DNA from 2 places in the Paenibacillus sp. 01T443 genome. Region 1 is predicted to be linked to the other one. Evidence: a T-box and tRNA genes for the amino acid it is inferred to sense, from the RefSeq annotation. Region 1 holds a T-box; the other holds one or more tRNA genes.
The links. A T-box is a leader RNA that pairs with one kind of tRNA and senses whether it is charged. The one in region 1 lies ahead of ileS (isoleucine--tRNA ligase), so its partner is inferred to be a tRNA-Ile.
Positions count from the first base shown of each region.

Region 2: it has a tRNA-Ile gene. The T-box ahead of ileS (isoleucine--tRNA ligase) is inferred to sense a tRNA for this amino acid. The anticodon was not compared.

Region 1 is NZ_JBFTPE010000008.1:372,128-379,587, forward strand. Features, by position in the region: gene AC1DLI_RS15605 (DUF5665 domain-containing protein) at 1-145, opposite strand, end outside; gene ileS (isoleucine--tRNA ligase) at 290-3,388, opposite strand; T-box leader at 3,435-3,733, opposite strand; gene AC1DLI_RS15615 (DivIVA domain-containing protein) at 3,813-4,325, opposite strand; gene AC1DLI_RS15620 (YlmH family RNA-binding protein) at 4,428-5,210, opposite strand; gene AC1DLI_RS15625 (YggT family protein) at 5,225-5,491, opposite strand; gene AC1DLI_RS15630 (cell division protein SepF) at 5,502-5,951, opposite strand; gene AC1DLI_RS15635 (YggS family pyridoxal phosphate-dependent enzyme) at 5,955-6,674, opposite strand; gene pgeF (peptidoglycan editing factor PgeF) at 6,678-7,460, opposite strand, start outside.
Region 2 is NZ_JBFTPE010000021.1:1,353-9,547, reverse strand. Features, by position in the region: gene AC1DLI_RS27510 (radical SAM family protein) at 1-3, shown strand, start outside; gene rpmE (50S ribosomal protein L31) at 147-344, shown strand; gene AC1DLI_RS27500 (hypothetical protein) at 428-847, shown strand; RNA gene ffs (signal recognition particle sRNA large type) at 920-1,188, shown strand; gene dnaX (DNA polymerase III subunit gamma/tau) at 1,414-3,210, shown strand; gene AC1DLI_RS27485 (YbaB/EbfC family nucleoid-associated protein) at 3,235-3,546, shown strand; gene recR (recombination mediator RecR) at 3,587-4,186, shown strand; gene AC1DLI_RS27475 (DUF2508 family protein) at 4,349-4,597, shown strand; gene AC1DLI_RS27470 (pro-sigmaK processing inhibitor BofA family protein) at 4,594-4,857, shown strand; rRNA gene AC1DLI_RS27465 (16S ribosomal RNA) at 4,850-6,250, shown strand; rRNA gene rrf (5S ribosomal RNA) at 6,361-6,477, shown strand; tRNA gene AC1DLI_RS27455 (tRNA-Ile) at 6,517-6,593, shown strand; partial or broken rRNA gene AC1DLI_RS27450 (23S ribosomal RNA) at 6,650-8,195, shown strand, end outside.

The sequences.
Region 1 (7,460 bases):
TTGGCCTGTTTAGCAAATTGACATATTCCGCAATTTGCGTGTGCTCCAAATCAGCGGCAATTTTTTGCAGTCGCTTATCTAGAGAGCTAAGCGAGGTTTGCAGTTCTTTTGGAATTTTCGACTCTTCCGGGCTATTCGTATTCATGCGAGGCATCCCCTTTGACAAACAATAAAACGAGGCCAGGCCTTCCGGCCATTGCATGCTTCGCGACCTTGCGGTCGCTTGCTGCAGCAGCCGGTAGGCGACGGCCTCGTTTTTTTGCGTGTAATTATCCTCTATACTATATCCTTAACCCCGGATGAAAATCCCTATTTCTTTATCGCCAAGCGTAACTTTTTCCATTTCCGGCAATGCTTCATAAGCTACGTTCTGAACGAGTACGTTATCTTGAAGCACTTGTTCAAATGCATTAAGCGCGGCTCTAAGCTCGCTATCAACATCAAGAACAAGCTCAATCCTTTTTTCAATCGGCAAGTCAAGCTTCTTACGCGTATCCTGTACGGCGCGAATAACTTCACGTACCCAGCCTTCTTGTTCCAGTTCAGCTGTGATATCGGTATTCAACGCGACGGTCACGCCGTTTCCTGAAGCAGAAGCAAAGCCTGATTTCGCCTGCTTCTCGACCAGCAGCTCATCAACAGCAATCGATATCTGTTCCCCGTCTGGGCTCGTAAAGTCTAAGTTTCCGCCATTTACGATGCTGCGGGTTTGATCAGCGTTCAAGCCTTTAAGCTGTGCTTGAATCGGGCCAACGTATTTACCGTATTTTTTGCCGGCAACCTTCAGATTCAGCTTGAGCGTAAAATCAACGAAGCCGCTGTCTGAATTTTGAACCGTTATCGCTTTTACGTTAATTTCGTCCTTTACGATATCCTCGTAATCCGCCACGTTAAAATCTCGATCCAGCGAAACGATAAGCTCCGATAAAGGCTGACGTGTCTTAATGCCTGTTTCGTTCCGAACATTGCGGGCTAGCTCTACGATTTGCTTCGCGCTTTCCATATCCCGCTCAAGAGTCTCGTCAATTGCAGCTACATCCGCTTTCGGATAATCAGCCAGATGCACGCTTCCCGAACCGCCAAGGTTGCCGTATACCTCCTCTGCCAATAAAGGCGCATAAGGAGCAATCAGGCGCGATAATGTCAGCAGCACGCTGCGTAAGGTTTGGTAGGCAGCTAATTTATCAGCCGTCAGGCCGCTTCCCCAGAAACGGTCACGCGAGCGGCGGATGTACCAGTTACTCAGCTCATCAACGAAGATTTCGATGGATTTTGCCGGGTTAAGGAAATCATTTACTTCAAGCCCTTTATTCACAGTATTGATTAAGCTGTTCAAGCATGAAATAATCCAGCGATCCAGCTTGTTATCAGACTTCGTTTCCTCATGCTGTGTATAGTCGAAACCATCGATTGATGCATACAAAGCAAAAAATGCATGCGTATTTACGATCGTATCGATCACCTTCGACTTCGCTTCGCCAACAATTCCGCGTGAGAAACGTTTGCTGTTCCAAGGCGCGCTATCAGCCAGCAAAGCCCAGCGGAACGCATCTGTCCCGTACTCGTTAATGATCTCCCAAGGATCGATAACATTCCCTTTTGACTTCGACATCTTCTGGCCGTTTTCATCTAAAATATGTCCTGTCGAGATGACTGCTTTATACGGCGCTTTGCCGTTATAGAGCGTGGATACTGCCAGCAAGCTGTAGAACCAGCCGCGCGTCTGGTCGATACCTTCGCAGATGATGTCTGCTGGGTATTGCTCAGCGAATTGCTGCTCATTCTCGAACGGATGATGATGCTGAGCAAAAGGCATGGAGCCGCTGTCGAACCATACATCGATTACTTCAGGAGTGCGCGTCATTTCAGCACCTTCCGCAAACGGCGACTTTAGCTTAATACCGTCAACATACGGCTTGTGTAGCTCGATATCCTCTGGCACATCGCCGATTGCCATCGCGCGCAAATCAGCGATGCTGCTAGGCGAGTACTCTTTGCCTGTCACATCACAGACCCAAACGTTCAGCGGCGTACCCCAGTAGCGGTTACGGCTGATGTTCCAGTCCACCAAATCCTCCAAAAACTTGCCGAAACGACCTTCGCGAATATGACCCGGGTACCAATCTACGCTGTTGTTGTTAGCGATCAGTTGATCCTTAACGGCAGTAGTTTTGATAAACCAGCTCTCCATTGCGTAATAAATCAATGGCGTTTTGCAGCGCCAGCAGAACGGATAGCTGTGCTCGTAACGCTCTTTCGAATACAGCAGCCCGCGTTCGCTTAGATTTTTGACGATATCGATATCAAGCTCGCTGTCTTTGACAAAACGGCCAGCGAAGTCCGTTACTTCCGCAACATAGCGGCCTGCTAAATCAACGACGCTGAGCATGCTAATTCCATTTTCACGGGATACTCGGTAATCGTCCTCTCCGTGTGCAGGCGCGATGTGTACAATACCTGTTCCGCTCGTATCGCTGACGAAATCGCCAGCAATGACGATATGCCCCTTCTCGATTGCCACATAATTAAATGGCGGCTCATAGGGAAGACCGACAAGCTCAGCACCTTTCACAACGGATAAAACTTCATATCCATCCTTTAGTACGCTTTCTGCTAAATTTTGAGCAACGATATAGACTTCGCCGTTTTTGGAGGCACGGATGTAGTCGAGCTCTGGATTAACGGCTAACGCAACGTTAGCCGGCAGCGTCCAGGGCGTCGTTGTCCAGGCAAGGATGAATTCTCCGGAAGCGGTAAGCTTAAACTTAGCAGTCGCGCTTAAATCCTTGACATCCTCGTAGCCCTGTGCAACTTCATGCGAACTAAGTGTGGTTTGGCAGTCCGGACAATAAGGACTAACCCGATGTCCGCGGTACAGTAAGCCCTTCCCGTGAATCGTCGATAAAATATGCCAAACACTTTCGATATATTCATTTTTGAGCGTGATGTAGGGATTGTCTAAATCCGTCCAATAAGCGATTGCTTCCGTAAGCTCGCGCCACTGCTTCTCATATTCAAACACACTGTCTTTGCATTTTTTCACGAATTTCTCTACGCCGTAATCTTCGATTTCTTGTTTACCGGAAATACCGAGCTGCTTCTCCACACCCAGTTCTACTGGTAGGCCATGCGTATCCCAACCTGCTTTACGGATGACGCGGTAACCAGCCATTGTCTTGTAGCGGCAAATAAAATCCTTGATTACGCGGCCAAGCACATGACCGATATGCGGTGCACCATTCGCGGTTGGGGGCCCTTCATAAAACACAAAATTCGGCTTACCTTCCCGGTTTGATATCGATTTTTTAAACGTATCATCTGTCTTCCATTGCTCCAGCACACGCATTTCGCGGCTGCGGGCACGTTCCTTTACATCTACGCGTTGCATCTTTCCAGCCTCCTGTTTTAAACAAAAATAAAGCCTCATCCCTATGAGAAGGGACGAGGCTTAGTCGCGTTACCACCCTTGTTCCGCGCATGCTCCTAAAAACTAGAAAGCAAGCAATATGAAGAAAACAGCTCAGCTGCGCTTCATGCGGCACCTTAGTCGCGAACAATTTGCTCGCGTTCCCTGTAACGGGGGACAACCGTCAGCACTTACTGCTGCTCTCGCAGGTTCGGCGCCGCTTCTCAGAGAGGATATTCCGCAATAGCTCACACACCGGGCTTTCAGCTGCCGCCGGCTCTCTGAGGAGTGAACTTAAAACGTACTCGTTCTCTTCAACGAAGTTTAGATCATTAGTTAATTACTATTAGTTATAGCGTATCGACAGGCTAAATGTCAAATGTCGATTCGTCTAATTATTAAATTTCTAACCGCGTGTGAGCTCATGCTCCGATTGCCTCTCCGATTGCCTCGATTGCTGCGGCTCAAGCGTATCCCAGCCATCAACGGTAAGCAGCTCGAGCTGCGCTTCTACGAGTGTACGGAAACGAGCACGGTAGACAGAAGCTTGTTTTTTAAGCTCTTCGACCTCAAGCGATACCTTGCGGGATTTTGCTAATGAATCATTAATGATACGGTCCGCATTTTTCTCCGATTCCTTAATGATCAATTGAGCTTCCTTCTTCGCGTTGCTTCTTACTTCGTCAGCCGCTTCCTGCGCCACAATAATCGTTTTGCTAAGCGTTTCTTCAATGTTCGTAAAATGGTTTAATCTTTCTTGCAGGCCAAGCAGCTGATTTTGCAGCTCTTTATTTTCACGAATCAGCGATTCATAGTCTTTTATGACTTGATCAAGAAATTCGTTAACTTCATCCTCGTCATAGCCGCGTAATCTCCGGCCAAACTCTTTGTTATGTATGTCCAATGGCGATAACGGCATTGGCGCACCTCCTCATGATATTTATGACCCTAGCAACCGTAACCGAATTACACGATTTAATGAGAACAATTTCGACAACTAAAGGGAGATTCCTGCAATGGATTAAATAAATTTACCAATCCTGACTCGAATTCTGCCTTTTTTTGTCACGCCGTCCACTTCTAGTACCTTAAACCGACCAAATCCTTTGAAAGAAACAACATCACCGGCACGAAGCTGCTCGGAAGGATCCTCCTCCGATTTCCAGTTCACACGGCATCTGCCTGCGCGAATCGGATCAACAATTTTGGAGCGGCTAATCCGGTAAACATCGCTCGCGATGCCATCGAGCCTCATGGAAGCGACGGATAAGCTCATTTCCTCCAGCTTTGGAACAACCGGTTTCAACTCAGACAATGGAATGATATCGGTTAAGACGCTTATCCGATGAACCTGTCTCAAATGGATATTTAAGTAATCCGCTATTTCATCCATGACGACGATATGACAAAACTGCTCATGTACATGGATGTCGCCAATTCGATCGCGTTTAATGCCGAGTCCAAGTAAGGCACCCAAAAAATCGCCATGGTCCAGTTCAAGCTGAGCCTGTCCCGGTCCATTAACGGCTAAAACGGATATTCCTGCTTCTTCATCGTCCAAATTACGATAATCCGGTCCAATAAGCGCACGTTTCCGCTCTGCCTGCTCATATCCGCCATCAAAGCGCACGGTAACATCAGTGTTACGATTTGCCAAAATGGTTAATATTTGTACTTGTCTCGGGTCTAAAAAATCGGTCCGCTTCAGCTCATGCTGCTGTGCGGACCGCTCAATCCATTCCTCAGCCCGATCGACAAAAGATTTCTCGTCGGGATGGAAATGATCATATATGCCTTGTTTCATGCGAAATCATTCCTTTAAATAAAAAAATCGAATACCGCGATTAAGCCTGCTGCAACAAACTGAAGCGCGAATACAGCAAGGATCGGAGATAGGTCAAGCATTCCTCCGATTGGCGGTATAAATCTTCTGAAAATGCCTAAGTACGGTTCTACCAGCTTGCCCAAAAATACCCCGATGAAGCTCTCCCGGGCAGTCGGCAGCCAAGAAAGCAGCACGTAACCGATAATCATAAATGTGTAGATTTGCTGGACTAGTTTAATAATGCTATAAACTTCATTCATTAACTCAAGGTCACCTCATTTTGTTGTAGTCGTTCTCCTCCGCCAGCATTTCCGTTATCGCGCCTTGGATTTCCACTGAATCCGGCGTGCAAAGAAAAATGTTAGGACCTAGCTTAGAGATGCTCCCGTTTAAAGCGTACACTGTGCCGCTTAGGAAATCAACAATCCGAACGGCTAAATCACTGCGAACGCGCTGCAAATTCACAATGACAGCTCGGCGTGAACGCAAATGGTCCGCAATTTCTTGCGCTTCGTCATAAGAACGGGGCTCACTAAGCACCACACGGACATTTTTCTGTGAGTGAATGCTGACGACATTATTGCTCTTTGTGTTTTTACGTGCTTCGAAGGGAGAAGTTTCAGCTTCTTGTTCTTCCTGCTGTACAACTCGTTCTCTCTCTACGACTTCTTCTTCCTCCTGCAAGCCGAGAAAGCTCATAAAGCGGTTCATGACACTCATCCTTTATTCCTCCTCTATCCCCACTAATATCGTGCCCAGACGGATCCATGTCGCCCCTTCTTCGATTGCTACTTCAAAATCATTCGACATCCCCATAGATAACTGGGTGATGGTGCTTCCATGCTCAGATTTCTTCTGCATCTCATCACGCAGCTCGCGCAATGCTTTGAAGACTGGTCTTGTTTGCTCGGGTTCCGCTTCAAAAGGCGCCATCGTCATTAAGCCAATTGGATTAATCGACTTGAATCGTGACAGCTGCTCTACAAATGGCACAAGTTCCTCTGGAGAAATTCCTTGCTTCGAATTCTCCCCAGAGACGTTTACTTGAATGAAGCAAGGCACGGTAATCCCGAGCTGCGACGCTCGTTTGTCAATCGCCTCGGCGAGTGACAGCCTGTCCAATGAATGCATGTATGTAAATTTCCCAATGACGTCCTTTACCTTATTCGATTGCAATGAACCGATAAAATGCCAGATAGGTTGATTGTCGGCTTCCGAATCAACCTGCTCACTAATCGTTTCCCATTTTTCCTGCGCATCCTGCCACCTGTTTTCGCCTAGATGGCGAAAGCCGTGCTCCAAGGCCGATTTCGTCATATCCAGAGAAACATATTTAGTAACGGCTATAATTTGCACTTCATTTCTGCTGCGTCCTGAACGCTCGCAAGCTTTCATGATTCGATCTTCTACGAGCTTTATTCTATCCTCAAATGTATATGGCATGCTTCACCTCTCCCGAATGCCGATCCAACTGGCCATTCGGCCCGTCAAGCCACCTTCTTTGCGATGGGAAAAGAACAAATCCCGTCTGCATCCAGTGCACCACTGTGTTAATTCGATACGTATCGGCAAAATTCCTGCTTTTATCATAATCTGTCGGTTTATTTCTTTCAAGTCCAAGTTCGCCTTGCCGTTACCACCCTGCTTTAGCATCCGATCAGCGGCCTCACCCGTTACTCCAAGCTCCGACAATAGCTGCTGAACTTGGTTTATAACAGGGCCATCAACCTCGTAGCAGCAGCTGCCTATAGACGGTCCTATCGCCGCCATGATTGATTTCGGGTCTGATCCGTACGCCCTAGCCATCGCTTGTACCGTTTTCACGGCTATTTGCTGCACTGTTCCCTTCCATCCGGCATGAGCAAGCGCTATGACCTCATGCTCAGGATCAAAGAAATACAGCGGAACGCAGTCAGCATAAAAGGAGGCTAGAAGAACCCCAGGCACATCCGTCATAATCGCGTCGCAGTCCTTAAGCACATCGTCCAAGGTTTCTTTACCGCGGCCTTTATCCGCTGCCATCACTTGATGAATGAGATTCCCATGCACCTGCTCGGCGCAGGTCCATGCCTCAAAATCCCAGCCAATTGCATCCGTTAACCGTCTCCGATTGTCAATTACGGCTTGATCCTGATCCCCTACATGCAAGCCCATATTCAACGAAGCCCAAGGAGCGCCGCTAGTTCCTCCATTTCGTCCCGTAAACCCGGCAGTCATCCGGCCAAATCG
Region 2 (8,195 bases), on a different contig from region 1:
TAAAGGTCCCATTTTCGGTAATTAAAGCTAATATTGACATATGAGCGATTATTCATTGCAACTGTAAAAGAGTTCATGCTATAATCCGAGATGTGTGATTTAACTCTGGGTCCGCATGCGATTCAGGGCAGAAAGAGGTGAACGAGATGAAACAAGCTATTCATCCGACATACCACATCATTACAGCAACTTGCGCTTGTGGAAATTCCTTCGAGACTGGTTCGATTAAACCGAGCCTTCGCGTAGAGGTTTGTTCCCAATGCCACCCATTCTACACGGGTAAGCAAAAGTTCCTGGATGCTGGCGGCCGCGTCGATCGTTTCAAGAAGAAATACGGTATTTAATCCAACAAATCGTTCCGCCTTTATTTGGCAGAATACAAGAGCCTCCCTCAGCCATCCTATTGGTTAGAAGGGAGGTTTTTTGATTGCAAAAGAAACCGTTTGATTTATCTAGACCATTGCATTTATGTCGAATTTTTATTATGGCGGTATGTGTTTTGGTGTTAGCCATAACGCTGACTGCCTGTGGGAGCAACAAGCAGGACAAGATGAAAACCTATGGCCACGATGGATATATGGGGTACTCCAACAGCAATCCAAACTTGCCGAATCGCCATCAATACCTTAACTATAACGCGGACGGTAACATGATCGAACAAGTGCTGGAGCCCATTGCCGGCATTGAGCATACGCAAATTTATTTTAACGGAACGGACCTTCATGTGAACTTAGATGTAGACTCGTCCTTGTCCGATGGTCAGATTGAGCAGCTGCGCGCGAAGGCCCAATCTGTTGTACAGCATAATATGCAGAGGTACTCGGTTCATGTGGAAGCGAAAAGATAATCAGCAGTAATCCGTTTCCAATTCAATTGTACGAGTTGCGCTTTGCAACGGAATGGGCTATACTTATTTTTGCCGTGCTAGATGGGGAGGTAGCGGTGCCCTGTAACTCGCAATCCGCTGTAGCGAGGTTGAATTCCTACTTGAGGTTATGCTGATGTAGGGTCTTGGCACTTGCGAGCAGTGTTGACAGTTGGGTCCTCCGCAATGGACGTTTGTGAACCCGGTCAGGTCCGGAAGGAAGCAGCCATAAGCAAATTAGTTCATGTGCCGGAGGAGTGCCTGACTCGAGCTGTAGTGCAAGGATGCCGCCTGGGTCGCATTTATCAGGAGTAGGTGCACGGTACTAAAAAGATTTTTACCACCAATAACAAATGAAGCACCTGTTGACGCTGTTCGATAATTTTATCGGAAATAGCGGATGCAGGTGTTTTTGTGTATTGAACTTTATTTTAATAGAATGGGATTGGGGCGGGCAAAAGAAAGTTTTGCTTGCTACACAGTTGTTGTATAATAGGGGTATAGCAATTTTTTTGTAACGAAAAGGCAACTTGAAAGGAAAGGTCTGCGTGTCACATATCGCTTTATACCGTGCCTGGCGTCCGCAGACGTTTCAGGACATGGTTGGACAACAGCATATTATTCAAACGCTGCAGAATTCCATTCGCGAACAACGCGTGTCGCATGCTTATCTTTTTAACGGGCCTCGGGGGACGGGAAAGACAAGCGCCGCAAAAATTTTGGCGAAAGCGGTTAACTGCGAACGCGGTCCGGCTGAAGAGCCTTGTAATGAATGCGATGCTTGCATAGGAATTACTGCGGGACATATTATGGATGTAATCGAGATTGATGCTGCATCAAATCGCGGGATTGATGAGATACGTGATATTCGTGATAAAGTGCGATATGCACCTTCAGAAGTGCGGTTCAAAGTTTATATCATAGATGAAGTACATATGCTCACGGCTGAGGCGTTCAATGCTTTGCTAAAGACATTGGAGGAGCCGCCGGGGCATGTGATTTTTATCTTGGCGACGACTGAACCGCATAAGCTACCTGCTACGATTATTTCACGCTGTCAGCGTTTTGATTTCAGGCAGGTTTCACTTGAAGAGCAAACAGAGCATTTGCTTAAGATTTGCCTAGAAGAGGGTATAGAGGCTGAGAAGGATGCAATTGCTTATATCGCAAGATTATCCGAAGGCGGTATGCGTGATGCGATAAGCTTGCTGGAGCAGGTTTCTGCCTTTGCCGGTAATCGCATCACTCTTGAAGCGGCGGTCGATGTGACTGGCGGAATGGCTGCTGATCATTTTTATCAGCTGGCTGAGGCTGTCAAGGATCGTAATGTATCAGCCGTTATGCCGCTCGTGGAAAGCTTGATGCAAGCAGGCAAAAGCGCGGACAAATGTATGGAAAACTTAATTTACTATTTCCGTGACTTGCTGGTTATGAAGCTTGCTCCGCAGGGCGGTGCGGTGACGGAACGCATCGTAGATCCAGAACGCTTCAAAATGATGGCCGAAGCCTTTTCACCTGCACGGTTGTTTGCGATGATTGATACGCTCAATCGTTATCAAGTGGAACTGAAGCATGCCTCGCAGCCGCAAACTTTGTTTGAGGTAGCTCTGATGAAGTTATGTACCCTGGGTGACGAGCAAACAGCAGGCGGAGCGGCTTCCGCAAGCGCTGCTTCATCTCCATCAAACGGTGCGCAATCTGCTGAGGTAGGACGATTGCGACAGCAGATTGAAGCGCTGGAGCGTAAGCTGGAGCAGGCCATTCAAAATGGCGTGGCCGGCGGAGGCCAAGCATCTCCAGCTGACCAAGCGGCTAGCAAGCAAGCTGCACGTACGAATGCGGTTCGCACCTCGTTCGGTGGCTCGGGCGGTATTGCAAGGTCATCCGTTAAGCTGGATCCGTATTTAGCGACAGCTGGAAGCCCGGAATTCAATCAGATCCGCATGAAATGGAATGATGTGCTGCAGGGCGTAAAGGATGCCAAAATAACCGTTCACGCCTGGTTGAAGGATGGAGAACCCGTTGCTTCTGCTGATGATGCAATCCTCGTCGCTTTTAAGAATACAATGCACCGTGAAACGACCGAAAAACAGGCAAATCGTGATATTATTGAAAAGGTAATGCATGACGTGCTTGGAGGTTCGTTCCGGATTGTAACGGTCATGCTGAAGGATTGGCAGGCCGCGGCACAAGGAGCCGACGCGCAGAAGAGCGAGACGCTTCAGCTTGAGCATGAGTCTTCTAATGCTCCTAACGCACCACAATCGTCAAGCAGGCCTGTATGGGTGGAAGAAGCCGTAAAGCTTTTTGGCGAAGACTTGGTAGTAGTGAAGGATAACGATTAAATACTAATGATGAGGTGAATGGAAATGAACAATATGAACCAAATGATGAAGCAAGTTAAGAAGATGCAGGATCAAATGATGAAGGCGCAAGAAGAGCTTGAAACAAAGACGGTTGAAGGAACAGCAGGCGGCGGCGTCGTAACTGTATCTGCTAACGGCCATAAGAAGCTTCTAAGCATTACAATTAAGCCTGAAGCGGTAGATCCGGAGGATGTAGAAATGCTGCAGGATCTCGTGCTTACAGCTGTCAACGATGCACTTTCCAAAGTTGATGAGCTTGCGAACAAAGATATGGGTAAATTCACAGGCGGAATGAAAATTCCGGGATTGTTTTAAGAAGCAGCGTGCTTCCGTTTGAAAGGAGCTGTACCCAGTTTTGTATTACCCCGAACCGATAGCGAAATTAATTGATGCTTTTACGCGATTACCGGGTATTGGACCCAAAACGGCCGCCCGTCTGGCGTTTCATGTGCTTCGAATGAAAGAAGACGACGTCATTGATTTTGCGAAGGCGCTAGTAAGCGTTAAGCGCAATTTGTTCTATTGCTCGGTTTGCTGCAACATTACCGATACTGATCCATGTAGAATATGCCAGGATAAGTCTCGTGATAATTCCGTCATCTGCGTCGTTCAAGAATCGAAGGATTTAGTGGCCATTGAACGGATGAAGGATTTTCAAGGGCAATATCATGTTCTCCAAGGCGCAATCTCTCCAATGGAAGGTATCGGGCCGGATGAAATTCGAATTGCAGAACTATTGCGAAGACTAAGCGATGAGCGTGTGCAGGAGCTTATATTGGCAACTAATCCGAACATTGAGGGCGAAGCGACAGCCATGTACTTATCGAGGCTTATTAAGCCATTTGGAATCCGTGTTACGCGTATTGCGCATGGGCTCCCGGTTGGCGGGGATCTTGAATATGCGGATGAAGTTACGTTATCGAAAGCGTTAGAAGGTCGAAGAGAAATCAATTAAGTTTCATTTATTTCAAAGCGGTAGATCGAGTCTATACTCGGTCTACCGTTTTTTTTGTTCCATTAAGACACGGCTGATCAAGATCTCGTTCTAATCCAATGTCCAAGCCTATACATATAGTAGAGAGCTGTGAATAGCCGGGACAAGCGGGAGGGGATAGGTTTGACCAGCAAACAACAAGCGACCTTGGGAAAACAGACCAAAGAAATGGATAATATCCGTATGGAAATAGCGGATGCTCATCGGGATTGGGAAAATGCCAACCGGTTTTTTAACACTGCTGTCGGCAAAGATCAAATTGATTATGCCATTTATTATTTGATTACAGCGGAGAAGAGATATGAGATGCTGCTTCGCATGGCAAAGCGTACGAGTGATAATTGGCCAGCCTGGGGAGGAATGAGTTTATGAAAGAGGTATGGTTATCCATCCTAATTGTATCTTCAGTTTTATTGGCTATCGTCCTCTTTAGAAGCAAGCTGTCTTGGGGCTTGCTTCGAAGCTTCGCTCTTCATCTTGTTTTAGCAGCGGGATTATTGTACCTTTTGAATTATTCCGGGCTCGTGCCTGGGATGTATATTCCGCTCAATCCCGTCACAATTGGGACGGTGTTAACATTAGGTGTTCCTGGAGTGGCCTTGATTGTTGGTCTTCAATGGGTAGTGGTTTAACGTTTTGTAAAAAGGTTTGGGTAAAAGGTTGACTCCTGCATCATTTATATGTTACATTATTTCTCGCGCCAAGAGTAAGTGAACAGGCTTCAAAAAAAGAAATAAAAAAAACACTTGCATTAACTTGGGCATCTGTGATATATTATAAAAGTCGCCAATGAGACACATGGCCGACACGAAAGAAAAGATTGCTCTTTGAAAACTGAACAACGAGTAATAAGCTGGGAAAGATGGAGCAATCTATCACTTATAGATGGACCCGCGGCGCATTAGCTAGTTGGTGAGGTAACGGCTCACCAAGGCGACGATGCGTAGCCGACCTGAGAGGGTGATCGGCCACACTGGGACTGAGACACGGCCCAGACTCCTACGGGAGGCAGCAGTAGGGAATCTTCCGCAATGGACGAAAGTCTGACGGAGCAACGCCGCGTGAGTGATGAAGGTTTTCGGATCGTAAAGCTCTGTTGCCAGGGAAGAATGCTTGGGAGAGTAACTGCTCCCAAGGTGACGGTACCTGAGAAGAAAGCCCCGGCTAACTACGTGCCAGCAGCCGCGGTAATACGTAGGGGGCAAGCGTTGTCCGGAATTATTGGGCGTAAAGCGCGCGCAGGCGGCCTTGTAAGTCTGTTGTTTAAACTTGGGGCTCAACCCCAAGTCGCAATGGAAACTGCAAAGCTTGAGTGCAGAAGAGGAAAGTGGAATTCCACGTGTAGCGGTGAAATGCGTAGAGATGTGGAGGAACACCAGTGGCGAAGGCGACTTTCTGGGCTGTAACTGACGCTGAGGCGCGAAAGCGTGGGGAGCAAACAGGATTAGATACCCTGGTAGTCCACGCCGTAAACGATGAATGCTAGGTGTTAGGGGTTTCAATACCCTTGGTGCCGAAGTTAACACATTAAGCATTCCGCCTGGGGAGTACGGTCGCAAGACTGAAACTCAAAGGAATTGACGGGGACCCGCACAAGCAGTGGAGTATGTGGTTTAATTCGAAGCAACGCGAAGAACCTTACCAGGTCTTGACATCCCYATGTAAGCATTAGAGATAGTGCCCCTCTTCGGAGCATTGGAGACAGGTGGTGCATGGTTGTCGTCAGCTCGTGTCGTGAGATGTTGGGTTAAGTCCCGCAACGAGCGCAACCCTTGATCTTAGTTGCCAGCACTTCGGGTGGGCACTCTAGGATGACTGCCGGTGACAAACCGGAGGAAGGTGGGGATGACGTCAAATCATCATGCCCCTTATGACCTGGGCTACACACGTACTACAATGGCCGATACAACGGGAAGCGAAACCGCGAGGTGGAGCCAATCCTATCAAAGTCGGTCTCAGTAGATGATTGGGGTGAAGTCGTAACAAGGTAGCCGTATCGGAAGGTGCGGCTGGATCACCTCCTTTCTAAGGAAATACCCGYACCCGATGAGGTTCGGATAAACMTGGCAGTTTATCGCTTACTCGTTGTCAGTTTTGAYAGATTAATCKTCTTTCAACGCAAGTCATGTCATCCGTTTGGTGGCGATGGCGGAGGGGAACCACYCGTTCCCATACCGAACACGACCGTTAAGCCCTCCAGCGCCAATGGTACTTAGACCGCAGGGTCTTGGGAGAGTAGGACGTCGCCAAGCAGGTGTTCTTACACCTTTTATACGTACGATGAGAATTAAGGGCCTTTAGCTCAGCTGGTTAGAGCGCACCCCTGATAAGGGTGAGGTCGGTGGTTCGAGTCCACTAAGGCCCACCACTATAAATTCTCGGAAGTCGTAAACTTAATATGGGGCCATAGCTCAGCTGGGAGAGGGTTAAGCTAGTAAGAGCGCACGGAGGATGCCTAGGCACCAGGAGCCGAAGAAGGACGTGGCGAACAACGATACCGCCCCGGGGAGCCGTAAGCAGGCATTGATCCGAGGATTTCCGAATGGGGAAACCCAGCTGTCGTAATGGACAGTTACTARRAASTGAATACATAGSTTYYTKAGAGGCATACCAGGGGAACTGAAACATCTAAGTACCCTGAGGAAGAGAAAACAATAGTGATTCCGTCAGTAGCGGCGAGCGAACGCGGATTAGCCCAAACCAAGGAGCTTGCTCCTTGGGGTTGTAGGACGTCTCACARGGAGTTACAAAGGTGTTTGGTAGGCGAAGAGGTCTGGAAAGGCCCGCCAGAGCAGGTAAAAGCCCTGTAACCGAAAGCAAGCACRCTCCGAGACGGATCCTGAGTACGGCGGGACACGTGAAACCCCGTCGGAATCCGGCAGGACCATCTGCCAAGGCTAAATACTCCCTGGTGACCGATAGTGAAGCAGTACCGTGAGGGAAAGGTGAAAAGCACCGCGGAAGCGGAGTGAAAAAGAACCTGAAACCGTGCGCTTACAAAAAGTCAGAGCCCGTTAAATGGGTGATGGCGTGCCTTTTGTAGAATGAACCGGCGAGTTACGATCACGTGCAAGGTTAAGTCGGGAAGACGGAGCCGTAGCGAAAGCGAGTCTGAATAGGGCGAATAAGTACGTGGTCGTAGACCCGAAACCGTGTGATCTACCCCTGTCCAGGGTGAAGGTGCGGTAACACGCACTGGAGGCCCGAACCCACGCACGTTGAAAAGTGCGGGGATGAGGTGGGGGTAGCGGAGAAATTCCAATCGAACTCGGAGATAGCTGGTTCTCCCCGAAATAGCTTTAGGGCTAGCCTCGAGGAATGAGCGTCGTGGAGGTAGAGCACTGATTGGGTGCGGGGCCCGCCAAGGGTTACCAAGTCCAGTCAAACTCCGAATGCCATAGACGTGCTACTCGGGAGTCAGACAGTGAGTGCTAAGATCCATTGTCAAGAGGGAAACAGCCCAGATCATCAGCTAAGGTCCCCAAGTGTGTGTTAAGTGGGAAAGGATGTGGAGTTGCAAAGACAACCAGGATGTTGGCTTAGAAGCAGCCACCATTTAAAGAGTGCGTAATAGCTCACTGGTCGAGTGACTCTGCGCCGAAAATGTAACGGGGCTAAACACACCACCGAAGCTATGACATGTYCCATTAGGTACTTGGGTAGGGGAGCGTTGAATACGGATTGAAGTTGGACCGTGAGGACTGGTGGACTGTATTCAAGTGAGAATGCCGGTATGAGTAACGAAAAGACAAGTGAGAATCTTGTCCGCCGAAAGCCTAAGGGTTCCTGAGGAAGGCTCGTCCTCTCAGGGTAAGTCGGGACCTAACGCGAGGCCGAAAGGCGTAGTGGATGGACAACAGGTTGAAATTCCTGTACCACCGTAAACCGTTATGAGCAATGGGGTGACACAGAAGGGCAGTGACGCGGGCTGATGGAATAGCCCGTCCAAGCAGTGAGGCTAGTGTGTAGG